DNA from 3 places in the Paenibacillus sp. JL3B1040 genome. Region 1 is predicted to be linked to each of the others. Evidence: riboswitches for the same ligand, from Rfam matches in the RefSeq annotation. Region 1 holds a riboswitch; each other region holds the start of a gene.

Region 1 (5,866 bases):
GGCCTCCTGAGCCAGCTTTTCCGTCAAGGCACCGATGCCCGGCCCGATTTCCAGCGCCCCTTTGGTGTCATCCAGTCCGGCCGCCGCGACGATTTTACCGAGGATGTTCTGGTCGATCAGAAAATTTTGCCCCAGGCTTTTTTTGAACGAAAAACCGTGCCGTTGAATGATCTCCTTCGTCCGGCGCGGCGTCGATATGTCTTCCCTTATGCTCATGATCCCTAAACTCCTTTGCTCTCCAACTCGGCCAGCGCGGCCGCAAACTCCTCGCGGCTGATGCGGAACACCGATAGCCGCTTGTACAATTGCTTCCCGTTGCAGTACCCGATGCCCAGCAGCTCGCCCAGCGCTTTCCGGCGCGCCGCGGCTTGCGGATGCACGATCAGGCCCGCGGTCATCAAGTCCTCCCGGTCGATCGCGGCCTCCACCCCCGCAGCTTCGCTGCGCACCCGGGACAACGCCGTGCGGATCGCCTCCGGAGAAGCGTTCTCCACGCCGATATCGCCCCGCTTCGTGGCCTCCGCCTCGGGCAAAAAAGCATGCTTGCAGCCCGGCACCCGCGCCGCCACGATTTTGCGGATCCGCTCCCCGGCATGGTCCGGATCGGTAAATATAATAACGCCCCGGCGCTCCTGCGCCAAAGCGATCTTCTTCAGCGTCGTTTCGCCGATGGCCGAACCGCCGGTCTCAATCGTATCCGCCTCCACGGCGCGCTTGATTGCCACGGTGTCATCCCGGCCCTCCACCACGATGACCTCTTTGATCATGGTATCCATCTTCCCTTCGCTCTAACTTCTCGTGATCAAAAGACGACTTTTTGAACTGCCTCTAAGAATAACAAAAAGAAGAGGATAACATCCTCTTCTAATCCACTGTCTTATTCATCATCCTAATACTATCTCATTCCCTCCGCATTGTAAAACGGAGAGACGCAGGGCTTAGTTCAACTCCGGCTTCGTCGGACCAATCACGTATACGGTGCGGCCCTTCTTGCGGCCGAAGTTCTTCGCCGTTTTCAGGGAATCGAAATAAACGTCCATCTTATTGCCTTCAATGGCCCCGCCGGTATCCTCCGCTTTGCGGAAGCCGATCCCCTCGATGTATACCCACCAACCGAGCGGAACGACGTCCTTATCGACTGCAATCGTTCTGCCTTCGGTCACGCGGGTACCGGAGGCCGTACGGGTGCCGATTCCGTCTTCTTCCGCCGAATAGGCGGTTAACGTAACGTTTTTGAGTATCTTTTTATATTCAAAAGAGACGCCGCCTTTGGTTGTCAACCCGCTAATATTCACCGTATTCGCGGTGCGGTTGATGCTGGCCGACAGAACGGCGGTAGGTTTCTTCGTGCCGACGGCAACCACTTTCGGCTGGACCTTCTTGGAGACCTCCTTGCCGAGCCATCGCTTCGCCACGAACTTTCCGTCCTCGTATGTTTTCTCGATGTTGTGAATGACCAAACCGGCACTGCCTTGCTGAATGACCTTCGTCGTGCCCTTCAGCAAATTGGCGTCCGACGTTTTGACCACGCTGAAAGGCACGGCCTCCTTCGTCTGCACCGTATGCTTGCTTACCCGAACCACCTTGACGTTCAGGTTCGCGGTAACTTTGCTGTCCAATGTCGGAGTAACCTTGTCATGCGGGTTCAAAGTGACGCCGAGCTCGGACAATACGCCCTCTACTTGCTTTTGCGTCGTGAAGTGGACTTTCTTCGTGCCGTCCACGATCACGTTCACCGGCATTGCGCGTACAATGACAATGCGGTCGCCGTTCTTAAGCGAGCTGTCCAGCGGAAGCGATACGGAATCCTTCGCGCTGAGCTTGATCGATTGTTCCTCCAGCAGATGAGCTACGCTGGATTGGGTTGTTTCCACCGATTGGACGTTGCCGTCCACGATCAAGGACACTTCTTTATGATCCTGGCCAAACAGCCAGATTAGGATGATGATGATTACCGCGATGGTCAGAACGCCGACGAGCGCTACCTGACGTAAATTCTCATGCTTCCATCGCATTGCGTAAGACATGCTGGATGAGCGTGATTCATGGGTCTCCCCTTTGCGGAAAATGCCCATTTCTTCCGTCCTCCTTCATAGTCCCGCCGTCTAGGTCGATGCATGATAACGATTGACGCGACTACAGTTACTTTTTACAAAACGCGCATCGGCTAGCTTAAGTTTAAATCAAGTCAAAAAGTCAGGTTTTCAGCACCGAGAAGGTTGGATGAAGCTAGGGATTGAGTAGCGCAGCGTAGTTATGGCTACGTGAGCAACGGAAAGCCCGGCTGAATTCAAGATTCGATGTCGAATCAACTTCTTGTGCTGCTTCGTGATCAAAAGATGACTTTTTGACAACCTTAACGCGTTTTGCATCCTGATCCAGTCTCTCTTGCACATGTCACCTCCTGTTTACCAACAGTATGATGACCCTATTACTTTTATTCAAAACAAAAGAAGCCTAAAGAAAGAGTTAGAGGAACTCCTTCGTGGCTTCTTGAATGTCTTGGTGTAATAGCTGCACGAGTGACCTCTCTTATACGCTTACGAGGTTAGCTGTCGGGTTCGGGCGAAAGAGAGCCGCCCTTCCTCGGTTCATTCGCTCATGGCGCAATGACCTCGAATTCACCCCAAAGACCCTGGAAAGAAATCAATTACCGGTGTTAATGGCATGCCGCCACCGCCCCGAATCGGTTCCCCCGTTCTCCGGCGAAGGAGATTCAGCGAGACTGGTTCATGGAACCCAGCATCGAAAGGTTCATTTGTCCATTCCGAACGAACCAAATCGATACTGAAAAAATTCTATCCTGTTTCGATGCAGGTTGTAAAGGACGAATCAACCACGTTTTTTTAAAAAAATGGTTAAAAAAATGTAATGATCTCGTTTTTATCGGTTAAAAAGCATTAATCTTTCCGAAATCCTCTTTTTTTCATCCGATTTGCTCTCAAATCCTCGAGATACCAAATCGTTCCAATGCATTTCGGGTGGTAATTTCGGCGATTTCCTCGAAGGTGACCCCTTTTAGCTCGGCCGCCATTTCCGCCACCAAACGAACATGTGCCGACTCGTTTCTCTTTCCACGATATGGATGCGGCGTTAAATAAGGGGAATCCGTTTCGATCAATAATCGGTCCATCGGTGTCTTCGCTAACACTTCTTTGGGCTGCTTTGCATTTTTAAACGTAATCGGTCCGCCAAACGACAAATGAAATCCCAAATCCAGACACATTTTGGCAATTTCCCAACTGCCGGAGAAGGAGTGCATCACGCCTCCAACCTCGTTGGCTTTCTCCTCGCGGAGGATGCGCACCACGTCCTCATGGGCGTCGCGGTTATGGATGGAAATCGGCATCCCCAAGCTGCGGGCCAGGCCGATTTGTTTGCGAAAGACTTCGTGCTGGACGTCTTTTGGGGACGTGTCCCAATAGTAATCCAAGCCGATTTCCCCGATGGCCACGACCTTCTCGTGCTTGCACAATTCGGCGATCCAGTCCAAATCGCCTTCCTGCATCGTAATCGCATCCTGCGGATGCCAGCCGACGGCGGCATAAATGAAATCGTACGTCTCCGCCAGCTTCATCGTTGACGGGATCGTCTCGCGGTTGAATCCGATGTTGATCATCCGCGTCACCCCTTGTTCCACGGCGCGCGCAATCACTTCTTCACGGTCCGTGTCAAATTGGGGAGCGTCCAAATGCGTATGCGTATCAAATAACATCACGAATCGTCATCCTCCTAGTTCCGTTGCTCAAAAATACGGGCTACCGCCTGGGGCAGCCGGTCCATTACGGCACACAGCTTATTATCCGGATAGTACAAATGCGTTTTGCCCCGCTGCAAGCCGCTGATCGACCGTACAATATCCGATACTTCCGAAATTTCCCGCAGCCGTTCCTGCCGGTCCAACAGTAAAATTTGCTTCTGGCGGACCCCCTCGTCCGGACGGAACACATCATACGGCAGATCGGTCGGAAAATCAATTTCCATGTCGTATTCGGGATGCAGGCCGGCCCGCGAAAAGGCCTCCCGGATCTCCTCCAGCATTTCCAGCTCGGGCGTATCCAATTCTACATATTTATACAATTTACGGTTCAAAAATCGAGAGCACAAATCGCTTAACCGCTCATCTTTTTCTCGCGTCCACTGCATGAACGCGGTTTGCATCAACGCCTCGTCAAGCTGCAAATAATCGGCGACACCGATGTTGCCCCGGAATAAATCGGGAAGCGGGTGCGGCAGGAATTCAATGGAATCCCCGTTCCGATACAACTCTTTGGCCCGGCGCAAAATTTGGCGGAGAATGATCTCCGAGCTTCTCGTGACCGGATGGAAATAAACCTGCCAATACATTTGATATCTCGACATTAAATAATCTTCCACCGCGTGCATGCCCGATTCCTTTACGACCACCCGTCCCTGATAAGGGCGGAGCATTCGGATAATCCGGTCCATATCGATCGTCCCGTAGTTGACGCCTGTAAAATAAGCATCCCGCAGCAAGTAATCCATTCGATCCGCATCAAGCGGACTCGATACCAGATGAACGACGATCGGATTTTCGTAATCCTTGCGGATCACCGCAGCCACCTTATCCGGAAAGTCCGGGGACACTTCCCGTAAAACAGCGCCGACCTCAGTATTGCCCAACAGGATCTTGCAGGTCCAATCCTCATGATGCATTTGGAACGCTTCTTCTATAGAATGGGAAAACGGACCGTGTCCCAAATCATGCAGCAGCGCCGCACACAATGCCACCAGTTTATCTTCGCGAGGCCAATCCGCGTATCCGCTCCGTTCAAACTGCGAAATAATCCGCCGCGTAATCTCATAAACGCCCAGCGAATGCGAGAATCGGCTGTGCTCGGCGCCATGAAACGTCAAATAGGACGTGCCGAGCTGACGGATCCGGCGAAGACGCTGGAACTCCGAAGCGTTAATAAGCGACCAGATCACTTCATCCTGCACATGAATATAATTATGTACGGGATCTTTAAATACTTTCTCTTCGCGAAGTCGACGATGCATGGTTCAACACTCCTTTTCCATAAATTTGTTCTGCAAAAGCAGAATTCTGACCAAATACGACGGGTTATGTCGAATAAAGTCGATAATTGTCATATTCTAGTTTTCCAAAATGTCGAATTATAGAATATCGTTGATTTCCTAGTCTAACTAGCGGTTCTCGGAGTTATGTATCGCAATTATTTAGAAATAATAATGAACTATACCATAAATAGGTTGACTAATCTGGCAATGGTTGGTATTATAAAAATCATAAAAGATAGAATCATGTCGAATAATGACAAATCCAATCTATAGCGAGAGGGGCAATCATCAATATGATGAAATCCACAGGTATCGTAAGAAAAGTAGACGAATTGGGTCGTGTCGTAATCCCGATCGAATTGCGCCGTACTCTGGGGATCGGAGAAAAGGACGCGCTCGAAATTTACGTTGACGGCGAACGGATCATGCTCAAGAAATATGAGCCGGCCTGCATCTTCTGCGGCAATGCCGAGAACGTAACTTACTTCAAAGGCAAAATTGTTTGCCACGAATGCATTACTGAGCTTCCTACCCCTGTGACAAATTAAGAATTATAGTATATAATAGATTTACTGAAACTGTTAATTCTAACCTTTTTCATATCTCCTTGGCGCCTTCCTAGGCTTGAACCCGGCCTAGCGAAGGCCCCTTTTTTTCGATTTTCGGCTAAATTTTCCCGATTTAGGGAAGTGGTGGGTTCTGCAACAGCTGATTATAGATATCTCGTTTCGCAACCCCCCGGTCTGCGGCTGTTTTTTTCATCGCTTCCTTTCGTGTCATCCCTCCGTCCGTTTCGTAATGGCGAACATGCTCTTCCACCGTA
Region 2 (5,866 bases), 2.8 Mb from region 1:
GCAAGGCATTGTCGCCGAAATGGGGATCGACCCGCTTGTAATCGACGATATCGTATTTATGATTGGACGGCGCCGTGAATAAGGGCGTCAGGTAAAGCGCCGTGATACCCAGATCGGTTAAATCGTCCAGGTGATCGATGATCCCTTGCAAATCGCCGCCAAAGAAATTGTCCCGGGTCGGTTTGCCGCCCCAGGCTTCCACCGGCTTCGGGTCATTGGAGGGATCGCCATTGGCGAACCGTTCCGGCATGATCTGATAAAACACCGCCTGCTTGGCCCACTCCGGCACCCGGACCACTTCGATTTCGTGGATGTACGGAAATTCGAAGCATTCGCCGGGCGGAGAGGGGGCTTCCGATTGCATCCCCGCATCCAGCAAGTATACCGTTTCAGACCCGGCGGTCAATTTGAAAGCATAGGAGAGGCGTTTGAACTTGGGACGCACGGCAACCTCCCAATAGTCGAACATGCGGTCATGGGCCGCTTTTTCCATCGGTAGCTCCTGATAAGTCCCCGCCCAGTCGTATTTGTCCCCGGTCATCGCGTAGACCTGCTCCACATCATCCCGTTTGGTACGAATGCGGAGATGAATGGTGGTCGGATCGTAGGCATAGGCCCATTTGTCCCGAGGAACGTGGTAGAGCGCTTCAAGCAACACGGATCGGCGCCTCCTCTCATTTCGCTAGTGATCGTTGCAGGCTTATTATTCCCAAACGCGGCGCGAAGCATGAACCGGGAGAGGGACATAAATATTCAACGAATTGACCAAAGTATGATAAATGAGAATTCGAACGGCCGATATAAGTCGGAACTGTGAAAATATGATAAATGCTGTGAAAATTGTTTTGCATATATATACATTCTGATTTATAATTAGCCCAGTAATCATCATAGAATGAAAATAAGCCAAGCAGAACAGGAGAGAGATTCATGAAAAAATGGGGCATGTTATTCCTATCCGTCATGATGGTAACTTTGGTGCTGGCCGCTTGCGGTCAGGAAAAAAATAACAGCGGAAACGCCGCGGGCAACGCCGGCCAAGCCGCGAACCAAAACGAAACCCAGGCGGGCGGAGAGCAAACCGAACCGGCCAAGAAGCTGATCGTCGGCATGAGCGCGGATTTTCCGCCGTATGAGTTCCACATTAAAAACGACCAAGGTGAAGACCAAATCGTCGGGTTCGATGTGGAGATTGCGAAGGAAATCGCCAAGGATTTGGGCGCCGAAGTGGAAATCAAGGATTTGAAATTCGACACCCTGCTGAACGAACTGTCGAGCGGCCGGGTCGATCTGGTCATCTCGGGGTTGAGCCCAAAGCCTGAACGTGCCGAACAAATCGACATGTCTAAAATTTATTTTAACGCCGAGCAGGCCGTAGTTACCCGCGCGGCAGACAAAGACAAATTCGGTACCGTGGAATCGCTGGAAGGCGCCAAAATCGGCGTTCAGCAAGGGTCAATCCAAGAGGACATGGCCAAGGAAATCCCAAATGCCAAATTGACTTCGCTAGCTAAAATCAACGATATTATTATGCAACTCAATACCAATCGCGTGGATGCAGCCATTCTCGACGGCCCGGTTGCCGCAGCCTTCGTGAAGAAAGTCGATGGACTATCGATTACGGATGCAGAGCTGGAGAACGAGGATGAAGGTTATGTGGTCGGCGTGAAGAAGGGCAACACGGAACTGCTGGATCAAGTAAACGCAACACTGGATCGTTTGCTTACCGACGGCAGTATCGACAAGTTTGTCGCCGAAGCGAGCGATCTGGCCATCAAATAGGATGGATTCGAACCTGCAGAAAATAGCGAAACCCATTCGCTATTTTCTGTTTTTTTGCGCAAGGGTTTGAGGTAAAGGAGGAGGAAGGAAGGCAATATGGATCTTATATCGATGTTTATGGAATACCGGAGTTATTTCTTGGCCGGCGTGCAGTATACGCTAATCTTGGCAGCGATCAGCGTGTTTTGCGGCTTTATCCTTGGATTGTTGATCGCGCTGCTGCGTATGTCGCCTTGGAGAATCATACGTTTCTTCGGCCATGCCTGGGTCGAATTTCTGCGCGGCACGCCAATGATGGTTCAGCTCTTGATTATTCACTACGGGTTTGCGTTTATGTTTGACGTTAACTTCACGCCGATTCAATCCGGGGCGATCACGCTGTCGATCAACAGTTCGGCTTATTTGGCGGAAATTTTCCGGGCCGGCATTCAAGGCGTCGATCGGGGGCAAGGAGAAGCGGCCCGTTCCTTGGGAATGACCAAAGGGATGACTATGCGCCACATCATCATTCCGCAAGCGATCAAATCGGTGCTTCCCGCCATCGGCAACGAGTTTATTACAATCATCAAAGAATCGTCGATCGTATCGATCATCGGTACGGCCGAGCTGATCTATCAAGCGCAATCGGTCGTGACGATCACGTACGACGGGATGACGCCGTATTTGATCATCGCCATCATGTACTTTATTTTGACATTCACCTTGTCCCGCATTTTGGGCGTGTTCGAAAGGAAGTTGAAGACCAGTGATCACCGTTAAAGACTTGCATAAAAAGTTCGGCCAACTGCATATTTTGCGCGGCATCGACCTGGACATCTCCAAAGGCGAAGTCGTCGTCGTCATCGGTCCGAGCGGTTCGGGGAAGAGTACGTTCCTTCGTTGCTTGAACCTGCTGGAGGTCCCGACGGAAGGCGAGATCACGTTCGAAGGCGCTTCGATTACCGCCAAGGGACATAACATCAACCAAACCCGCGAGAAAATGGGAATGGTGTTCCAGCATTTCAATTTGTTCCCGCACAAGACGGTCATCGACAACATTACGTTAGCGCCGATTCGCGTGAGAAAGCTCGACAAAAGCAAGGCGGAAGCCATCGCCATGGACTTGCTCCGCACGGTCGGCCTTGAAGATAAGCGGGACGCCTACCCGGCGCAGCTGTCCGGCGGCCAGAAGCAGCGGATCGCCATCGCCCGCGCGCTAGCCATGGAACCGCATGTCATGCTGTTCGACGAACCGACTTCGGCGCTGGACCCGGAAATGGTCGGCGAAGTGCTCGACGTCATGAAGAGCTTGGCGGAACGGGGGATGACGATGGTCATCGTCACCCACGAAATGGGGTTTGCCCGCGAGGTCGGCGACCGCATCCTGTTTATGGATCAAGGCGTCATTTTGGAGCAGGGTACGCCGCAAGAGGTATTTGGCGCACCGCGGCATCAGCGGACACAGGATTTTCTGAGCAAGGTATTATAAAGGCCCATGTAACCGTCCGAAATCAAAAATTCGGGCGGTTATTTTTTGCCCTTTTTCGGGCCGAACGCACGCTCGGTTTTAACCTTGATTTTACGTTCGAACACAAAAATGTAACCCGACCTATCAAGGTTTCAAGCCACTTGGTGGGAATTACCTGAGCTATTGGTTACAAAATTGTGATATATTCAATAAGCCGAAACCTGAAACCGAGGTGCGGGGGACGAAAGCTGGAAACGAACGGCGATAAACGAGCTTCGTTTTCTTGGGGTGAAGCGCAGCCCAATAGGGAGCGCCGGGAATGTTCCTTTTTTCCGAATCCGACAACTAACTCCGCAGGCGCAGTAAAAAGGAGGATCATTCATTGATAAGTCGCATCGGTTCCAAAATTGCCGCATCGGCGTTGATCGCCGCAAGTATGACAATCACGCTGCTGACGGCTTCCGTTCATGCAGACGCGGTACATAAAGTCGTGGAAGGAGACACCTTTTATCTTCTTGCCAAACATTACAGAGTGGATCTGAACAAGCTTATGGCCGCAAACCCATCCGTACATCCGCAGAACATATATGAAGGCCTGAATATCATCATTCCGGGGGCTGAAACCCGTGCGATCGCCTTAGCTTCCGCCGCGCCAGCCAAACAGGAGGCTGCGCCGGCCGCCGCCCCCATGACGGCTGCCGCTTCCAAACTGAAGGTCATGTCCAGCGACAAGATCGTTGAGGCTTGGGGGAAAACGTTCACTTACTCGCATACCATCGCCGTCAAAGCCTCGGCTTATTCGGCATCGGCTAGCGAAAACGGGAAATGGGGCGCGGTAGATTACTTCGGCAACCCGCTGAAGCTGGGTACCATCGCCGTCGATCCGAAGGTCATTCCGATGGGGACGAAGGTGCTCGTAACCGGACACAACCATGACGGCCTGCCGGATCAAGCCTTTGTAGCTACGGCCTCCGACCAGGGCGGTGCGATCAAAGGCAACCGCATTGACATCTTCATTCCCGGCAGCGCCGCTTCCGTGAAATCATTCGGTTATCAAGACGTCACCCTTTACGTGTTGAACTAGGACAAGCAGAGCTCCCTCGACGAGGGAGCTCTGCTTCGTTAGCGGTATTTGGTCGTTTGCAGCAACTCGGCCAGATCGACAAAATGATAGCCCTGCGCCTGCAGAGCATCGATAATCTCCGGCAGCGCCTGAATCGTGCCGGTGAGATTGGAGCCGACGCCACCTCCCGAATGATGCAGAATGATGGAGCCGGGGCCCGCCGTGCCGATGACGTTGGATTTGACTTTATCCTTATCGAGCCCTTTCCAATCCTGCGAGTCCACATTCCAGTTGACGAGGGTGTAGCCGTTTCTCTTGGCCCATTTCACCTGTTCCTCCTTCACCTCACCATAAGGCGGACGAATTAATTTGGGACGATACCCGACGGTGAGCTGAACGATTTTCTCCGTACGCAGAATTTCGGTTTGGAACTGTTTGACGGAATGATTGTGAAAATTCGGATGACTGAAGGAGTGATTGCCGATGAGATGACCTTCCTGATGCATCCGCCGCATCAAGGCGGGAAATTTCTTAGCCCTCGCTCCAACGACAAAGAAGGTCGCTTTGACCCCTTTACGGTGAAGCACGTCGAGAATTTGCGGCGTGAACCGCGGGTCGGGACCGTCATCGAAGGTCAGCGCAATCTGCTTCACTTCCGGACCACGGAATTTGAAAGTTTCCGAGTATTTGCGCCGCAGCTCGCCGAGATCCACGGGTCTCGCAACGACGGGTGCTGACTTGTTCCCCTCCAGATTGGCCGGCGATCCCGGCCCCTGCGGTTCAAGAACGGCAGAGGAGGCATCAACTTTATAGAGTCCGGAGCCGCCGAGCGTCAACAAAGAAACGACCGTGAACAAGACCCAAGCTTTCTTTATCAGCATAAGCAATTTAAGTCCTCCTTCATCCCAATACTGTAACTGCTGCGGTTTAGTATTCCCTAACCCTTGCAGAAAATAATGAAAACGTGAAAAAAGTCACGGTTTTCGACTTGTTGTTGGTGATGTGAGATATATCACAGACGATCCTTGCGAAAAATTGCATCCTTTGATGAAGCGTAATTGAAGGGATGAGGTGGAATCATGGCAACGGTAGTGTCCAACCAAGAAGTGGCGCAAGGGGTGTTCAGGCTCACGGCGCAAGGGCGGTTCACGGGTAAAATGGGGCAGTTCTACATGCTGCGCGCCGGGGAACGTTATCCTTTACTGTCCCGGCCGATCAGCATCTTTGATATCACCAAAGACCGGATCGAATTTCTGGTTATGGTCGCGGGCGAAGGAACCGCTTTGTTATCCGGACTGAAGCCGGGCGATCCGTTGATACTGGAAGGGCCGTTTGGCAACGGGTTTCCGCAGTTGGAGGGGAAGATAGCTTTCGTTGGCGGCGGGATCGGCATCGCTCCGTTTTATTACGCCTTAAGAGAAACGCCGGAGGCCGACGTCTACCTCGGATTCAGCCGAGAGGCTTACATGGTGGAGGAGTTTCGTGCCGTATCCCGGGGCAAAGTGACAGTTGACGTAGGTGGATTGATTTTGGATCAAGTGGATTTTGAGGCTTATGATACGGTCATCGCCTGC
Region 3 (5,866 bases), 1.5 Mb from region 1:
AAGAAGCCAAATTTGATTCTGATTCTTTGGCTTTTTTAATTCCACCCCATATTGCAAATATGATAATTGTGAACAAAGCTACTGCTAAGTAAAAACCAAATCCCCAGGACAATTTCTTTTTTACTCTATACATGATCATTCTCCTAATCATTTATGATAATCAACAAGACCGTATAAAGGATTTCTCATAACGTTAATCAATTCATCATGGCCATTTTCATATAATCTGGCTGAATTCCACACATGTATCTGTTCTCCTATCGCTTTTAATATGAACCATCGAGCCACTTTATATACTACAATACGTAGTTTTAAAACGAAAAAGAAAACGGCTTTTATGTGCAGCCGTTAAATAACATGATGACAGCAAACGTGATGAATACACTAAAAGATATAACCATAGGGGGGATATCCATCATTGGAATTTTGATATGAGAACTCGGTTCAATTAATTTTTGTATCCGATAATTGATGGGATCATCCGCAAATCCAACCCCGATGGGTAATCGTTGATGATTTGAACTCGCACATTTATATAACACACTACCCAAAGCATATGGGGACCCCATGTGCATCATGGCATATTGATCGGCATCGATCTCCATCCAAACATGAATGAAATAATGCATTTTTTTAAAAATCGGTACAAAAGGAAGACTGTCTTTTATGATATTTATGATTAACGAACGAAGAGGATCGAATTTTTTTAGATGAGCGTATTCATGCAGCAATACCGCTGTAATCTCTTCTTGATCGAAACATGCCAGCATCTTGGTAGAAATGACAATTCTCGGTCGAACAAATCCATAAGTTAAAGCGAATAGTGAATGGTCTTTAATAACAATAATTTTTCCATTAAATTGTTGAAATGTTCTATTTATCGCTTCCGTTAACAAAATATCCGATTTGAATCGAACCTCTTTATTCCACTGTTTTTTTAGATTTACTTGTTTGAACAAGATGTAAAAAAATGTTAGAAGGCTGTATATAATAACGATATTCAATCCTATTAATATGAACTGGTGTATCATTGTGCTCTCTCCTAGAGCAGAAAGGCAATACTCCAATATTCCCCATTGGATGGAATATCCCCAAATTTCATGCAACATATAAATTGCCATATTAATCCATAGGAGTAATCCAATAGCGATCATCAAGAAAAAAATGATGTCATGCTTTTTAATGGTTATCATGACGGTCTTTTTTCCATTCATTTAAACGTGATTCTAATAACTTCATCAACTGAGGATCGGCCTGCTGCATCGCGTCGACCATATGATTTACCATCAAGTCCCCGTAGTCGTGAATTAAACCTACCGTAACAGTTTTCGTTTGTTCGGTAATAAATTCCTCCTTGCTTTGTACAGGTTCAAAATAACTCTGCCTGGCTCTCCCCTTCCCTATTGTTGTTTTCTTCAGATGCCCTTTTTCAATCAAGCGATTCATCACCGTCATCACAGCATTGAAAGATAAATCATCCTCCAGAAGAGACTGAACTTCTTTAATTGTTATTCTATTATGTTCCCAAATAATCTCCATGATTTGAGCTTCTAGTGAGCCAAAAAAGCGATTTAGCCCCTCCTCGTTTAAATACATCCGTTTAACAGACATGCTTTCACCCTTTCATCCTATACTACATATTGTAGTTAATAAACTTTCATTGGTCAATTTACAAAAATAATCATCCTCCTTGGATGATTATTTTTGCAAAACATAAGGACAAGCCGATAATTTCTTACAGCTTGTCCTTTTTATAGTTATTCTTGACCAATCATTTTAAGATAACTCTGCTCACTCACAACACGCCTTGCAGTAACATACCGCTCTTTATAATAAGATTCTGACAAACTGCTTATTCTTACACCTTTACTACTTGAAGAGTGTGCAAACTTATTGTCGCCGATATAGATGCCTGCATGAGAAATACCCTTCCCATCCGTATTAAAAAATACCAAATCTCCAGTTCGAAGTTTGTCCTGATCCACCGGAGTTCCCTCTTTTGCCTGGCTTTTTGACGTACGAGGCAAATCCAAATTGAACTTATCAAAAACATATAAAATAAAACCCGAGCAATCAAAACCGGCTACTGTTGTACCTCCATACAAGTAAGGAGTCCCCACCACTTTATCTACTTCATTTTCAAGTTTGGCCGAACTAGCAAAGGAACTGGTAGCGCTCGCTGAAAAAATAAGTGCTGCACCTAATGTCGATAAGATCAATTTTCTCAAATATGTAGTCTCCCTTCGATGCCTACGGAGTTAGCTGAGGGTTCGGTAGAAGGTTCCCTATATTCTTTTTACGAAAAGAATAATTCACCCAAAATTGGTTCCCCCGTTTTCTGTTAAGAAATTCGGCAAAAATTAATTTTTTGTAACCCTACATAATGTAGTCTATTTTCTGTTATTTTGTCAATCCTTATTTTTATAGAAGTACAAAAAATGTAATATGAATGTTTAATCACTTACTGAGGGCTTTCGGAAGCTATTAGAAATGTCGAAACAGATGATTTTTATAAAAATAAGAACGTATCGAAAATTGACATTATCAATATACCATATTTATACTACTGCTTGTAGGGTTACAAGATTTTAATTATTTAGTTACCGTTCTTACATAGTGTATATGTCCTTTATAAGATGAAATTAAGAATGCCATAGCCTCTTCTACAATATGTCCATGTTGGAATAAGAACAGGGAAGGTGGTGATTAAAATATCACATAGAGGTTAAATTAAATACTTAAAAATAACAAATTATGCGAAGGAGCAAGATCATGAATAACAATCATAAACATGATCAAAGCGATCATTCCCGTCGTTCTTCTGAACATCAACATAAAGAACAGCACCACGAACCCAACGAACACCAACATCACCAACATGATGAGCATGAGCAACATCAGCATGTAAGACACGAGGATCATCATCAGCATGATGAGCACCAACATGGAAACCATGTTATGCACGCTGGCGGACATGATCATTCCGGCCATCATGGGCATATGGTTGAAGATTTTAAGAAACGTTTCTATATATCCTTAATTATCACGATTCCGATCCTAATCATTTCCCCAATGATTCAAATGTTCATGGGCGTAAGCTGGCGATTTCCGGGGGATACATACCTTCTGTTCCTCTTGTCCTCATTTGTCTTCTTCTATGGGGGCTGGCCTTTTATTAAAGGGGCTAAGGATGAACTTTCCGTAAAAAACCCGGGCATGATGACTCTCATCTGTCTCGCCATCGTTGTTGCGTATGTTTACAGTACAAGCTCTACTTTCGGACTCACCACGACAGACTTTTTCTGGGAGCTTGCCACGTTAATCGACATTATGCTACTCGGGCATTGGATTGAGATGAAGTCCATCATGGGGGCCACTAAAGCTTTAGAGGAGCTCGCAAAACTTATGCCTTCCGATGCACATTTGGTAAAAGAAAGCGGCGAGATTATCGAAATCGATGTCACTGAACTAAAAAAAGGCGATATCGTACTCGTGAAACCGGGTGAAAAAGTTCCGATCGACGGTCAGATTACTGAAGGCGAAACCTTGATTGATGAATCGATGCTGACCGGCGAATCCGTACCGAATGCAAAACAAGCTGGCGACCAAGTCATTGGTGGTTCCATTAACGGTCAGGGCTCTGTCAAGATTTCCGTTCAGAGCGTAGGCAAAGAAACGTACCTCTCGCAAGTGATTGCACTCGTTCAAGAAGCCCAGGCTTCCAAGTCCCGAGCACAGGATCTGGCGAACCGTGCCGCTAAGTGGCTCTTTTACGGTGCATTGGTGGTAGGGATTCTCACCTTTTCCGCATGGATTGCACTCGGGTATTCGCTCTCCTTTGCTTTGGAACGTATGGTTACCGTGTTGATAATCGCATGTCCACATGCGTTAGGGCTCGCCGCTCCGCTTGTTATTGCAACTTCGACATCGCTTGCCGCGAAGAACGGGCTCTTGATTCGCAACCGAACCGCATTTGAAGGTGCACGGAATATCCAAGCCATTGTGTTCGATAAAACAGGAACTTTAACCAAAGGGGAATTCGGGATTACGAATATCCATCTCGGAAACGTATCTTCCGAGACGGAACTTCTTACCAATGCAGCGAGCGTAGAGACACATTCCGAGCATCCAATCGCCCGAGGCATTACAAAAGCTGCAAAGGAAAAAGGGATTCAGCTTAAAGAAGTGACTGACTTCAAAGCACTCCCGGGTAGTGGCCTCCAAGGGGTTGTGGATGGTAAGGAAATTATGGGGGTAAGTCCTGTATACGTAAAGGAGAAGCACCTTCCGTTTGATGAGGTACGCTTTAATCAATGGTCGCAAGAGGGGAAAACCGTTGTCTTTATCCTCGTTGATGGTCAAGTGGCCGGGATGATCGCACTGGCAGATATGATCCGAGATACAGCCAAAGATGCCGTTCAGGAACTGAAAGATATGGAAGTTAAATCCATCATGTTAACGGGGGATAACCAAAAGGTAGCCCAATATGTCGGTAAGCAGCTAGGCTTGGATGAAATCTTCGCCGAAGTTCTCCCCCATCAAAAGTCGGATAAAATCGACCAGATTCAAACAAAAGAAGGTTTGCGTACAGCGATGACCGGAGATGGAGTTAACGATGCTCCAGCGCTTGCCAAGGCAGATTTAGGGATCGCGATCGGTGCGGGCACTGATGTGGCGATTGAGACAGCTGACGTCGTACTTATCAAGAGCAATCCGCAAGATGTCGTCAATATCATTAAGCTTTCCAGAGTGACCTATCGCAAAATGATGCAAAACTTATGGTGGGCGACAGGTTATAACATCGTTGCCATCCCGCTTGCTGCAGGCGTCCTAATGCCGTTTGGAATTATTCTGGACCCCGCGATCGGCGCCATCCTGATGTCTTTAAGCACCGTCATTGTAGCCATCAATGCCAAATTATTGAAACTATAAGCAAAAAACTCCTGCCATTTCGGCAGGAGTTTCTTGGCCTAAGAATGTATCAAACTTTGAACCAGAAAGTCCTCATATTCAAAATATTTACATAAAGCTTATCCTTTCGGCCCGCGGTTAATAGGGCATTATCAAATCATGTTTATTAAATGGCCGAATTATGATCTTCATGCCAAATTTCATGAATCACATCTGCCAAAATCGATATCGTCCGATAATTTTCTTCTAATACGTTTTCTACACCGCCGATTTCAATGAGTGCGCTAAACTCGGCAAGCGATTGATTATATTGACCATTCCCGCTGGAATGATCCTTTTGGTAAATGACCTTGGAGATTCCAGGTATTTTTTCGTTTAATTTATTCTGTAACCGAGTTGCAAAGTTTTTGGTTTGTTTCCAATTGGGATTATCCCGTCCGACAACAAAATATAACTTAGCGTAATTCACATTGTTGTACAGAATGGTTGTTTTATTTCTTGATTCCGAATCTCGATGTATATCAAATACATATTCTATGGATTTATGTTTAGAGAGCTCCTTGCTCAATGTAGCCTTGGAATAGGTGTACGATTTTACGTACTCGAAATTACTTATTTTACTAGGATAATCATCAGCAGATTGGACCACACTCACTCCTTTTGCCTTTAATTTTTTGGATAGATCCTTTCCCAATAAAGTAACGTTTATTTTGGATTCGAAGGCCTCATTGGGAGCGGTTTTGCCTTGAAGTTCCGGCAGCCAAGATTCACGATTATGGGTATGGTAAATCAGAACTCGAGGTTGTTCCGATTGTACTGCCTCTCTATTTTGAACCATCTTTTTTGCAACTGGGGATACCACTGGATTTTTCACGGAAGATATTAGTTTCGGCTTCTCTACTTTTGTTGTCTTGCTTGATCTATGTATGTTAGTCTTCTCTTCCATTACCATCTG

The links. Region 1 has a riboswitch for cyclic di-AMP ahead of ACZF99_RS00155 (ubiquitin-like domain-containing protein). Riboswitches for the same ligand answer to the same signal wherever they lie in the genome.
Region 2: linked by a shared signal. The riboswitch ahead of ACZF99_RS12855 (3D domain-containing protein) and the one ahead of ACZF99_RS00155 (ubiquitin-like domain-containing protein) in region 1 are both predicted to bind cyclic di-AMP.
Region 3: linked by a shared signal. The riboswitch ahead of ACZF99_RS19535 (C40 family peptidase) and the one ahead of ACZF99_RS00155 (ubiquitin-like domain-containing protein) in region 1 are both predicted to bind cyclic di-AMP.

The regions. Positions count from the first base shown of each region.
Region 1 is NZ_CM169317.1:30,328-36,193, reverse strand. Features, by position in the region: gene rsmA (16S rRNA (adenine(1518)-N(6)/adenine(1519)-N(6))-dimethyltransferase RsmA) at 1-216, opposite strand, end outside; gene rnmV (ribonuclease M5) at 222-767, opposite strand; gene ACZF99_RS00155 (ubiquitin-like domain-containing protein) at 939-2,075, opposite strand; cyclic di-AMP (ydaO/yuaA leader) riboswitch at 2,523-2,732, opposite strand; gene ACZF99_RS00150 (TatD family hydrolase) at 2,942-3,718, opposite strand; gene ACZF99_RS00145 (HD domain-containing protein) at 3,733-5,022, opposite strand; gene ACZF99_RS00140 (AbrB/MazE/SpoVT family DNA-binding domain-containing protein) at 5,337-5,591, shown strand; gene rsmI (16S rRNA (cytidine(1402)-2'-O)-methyltransferase) at 5,725-5,866, opposite strand, start outside.
Region 2 is NZ_CM169317.1:2,857,391-2,863,256, reverse strand. Features, by position in the region: gene ACZF99_RS12875 (alpha-glycosidase) at 1-658, opposite strand, end outside; gene ACZF99_RS12870 (transporter substrate-binding domain-containing protein) at 931-1,782, shown strand; gene ACZF99_RS12865 (amino acid ABC transporter permease) at 1,879-2,541, shown strand; gene ACZF99_RS12860 (amino acid ABC transporter ATP-binding protein) at 2,528-3,250, shown strand; cyclic di-AMP (ydaO/yuaA leader) riboswitch at 3,432-3,604, shown strand; gene ACZF99_RS12855 (3D domain-containing protein) at 3,612-4,313, shown strand; gene ACZF99_RS12850 (polysaccharide deacetylase family protein) at 4,352-5,173, opposite strand; gene ACZF99_RS12845 (dihydroorotate dehydrogenase electron transfer subunit) at 5,372-5,866, shown strand, end outside.
Region 3 is NZ_CM169317.1:4,324,377-4,330,242, forward strand. Features, by position in the region: gene ACZF99_RS19520 (hypothetical protein) at 1-133, opposite strand, end outside; gene ACZF99_RS19525 (M56 family metallopeptidase) at 336-1,214, opposite strand; gene ACZF99_RS19530 (BlaI/MecI/CopY family transcriptional regulator) at 1,180-1,611, opposite strand; gene ACZF99_RS19535 (C40 family peptidase) at 1,758-2,228, opposite strand; cyclic di-AMP (ydaO/yuaA leader) riboswitch at 2,233-2,366, opposite strand; gene ACZF99_RS19540 (copper-translocating P-type ATPase) at 2,773-4,932, shown strand; gene spoIIP (stage II sporulation protein P) at 5,078-5,866, opposite strand, start outside.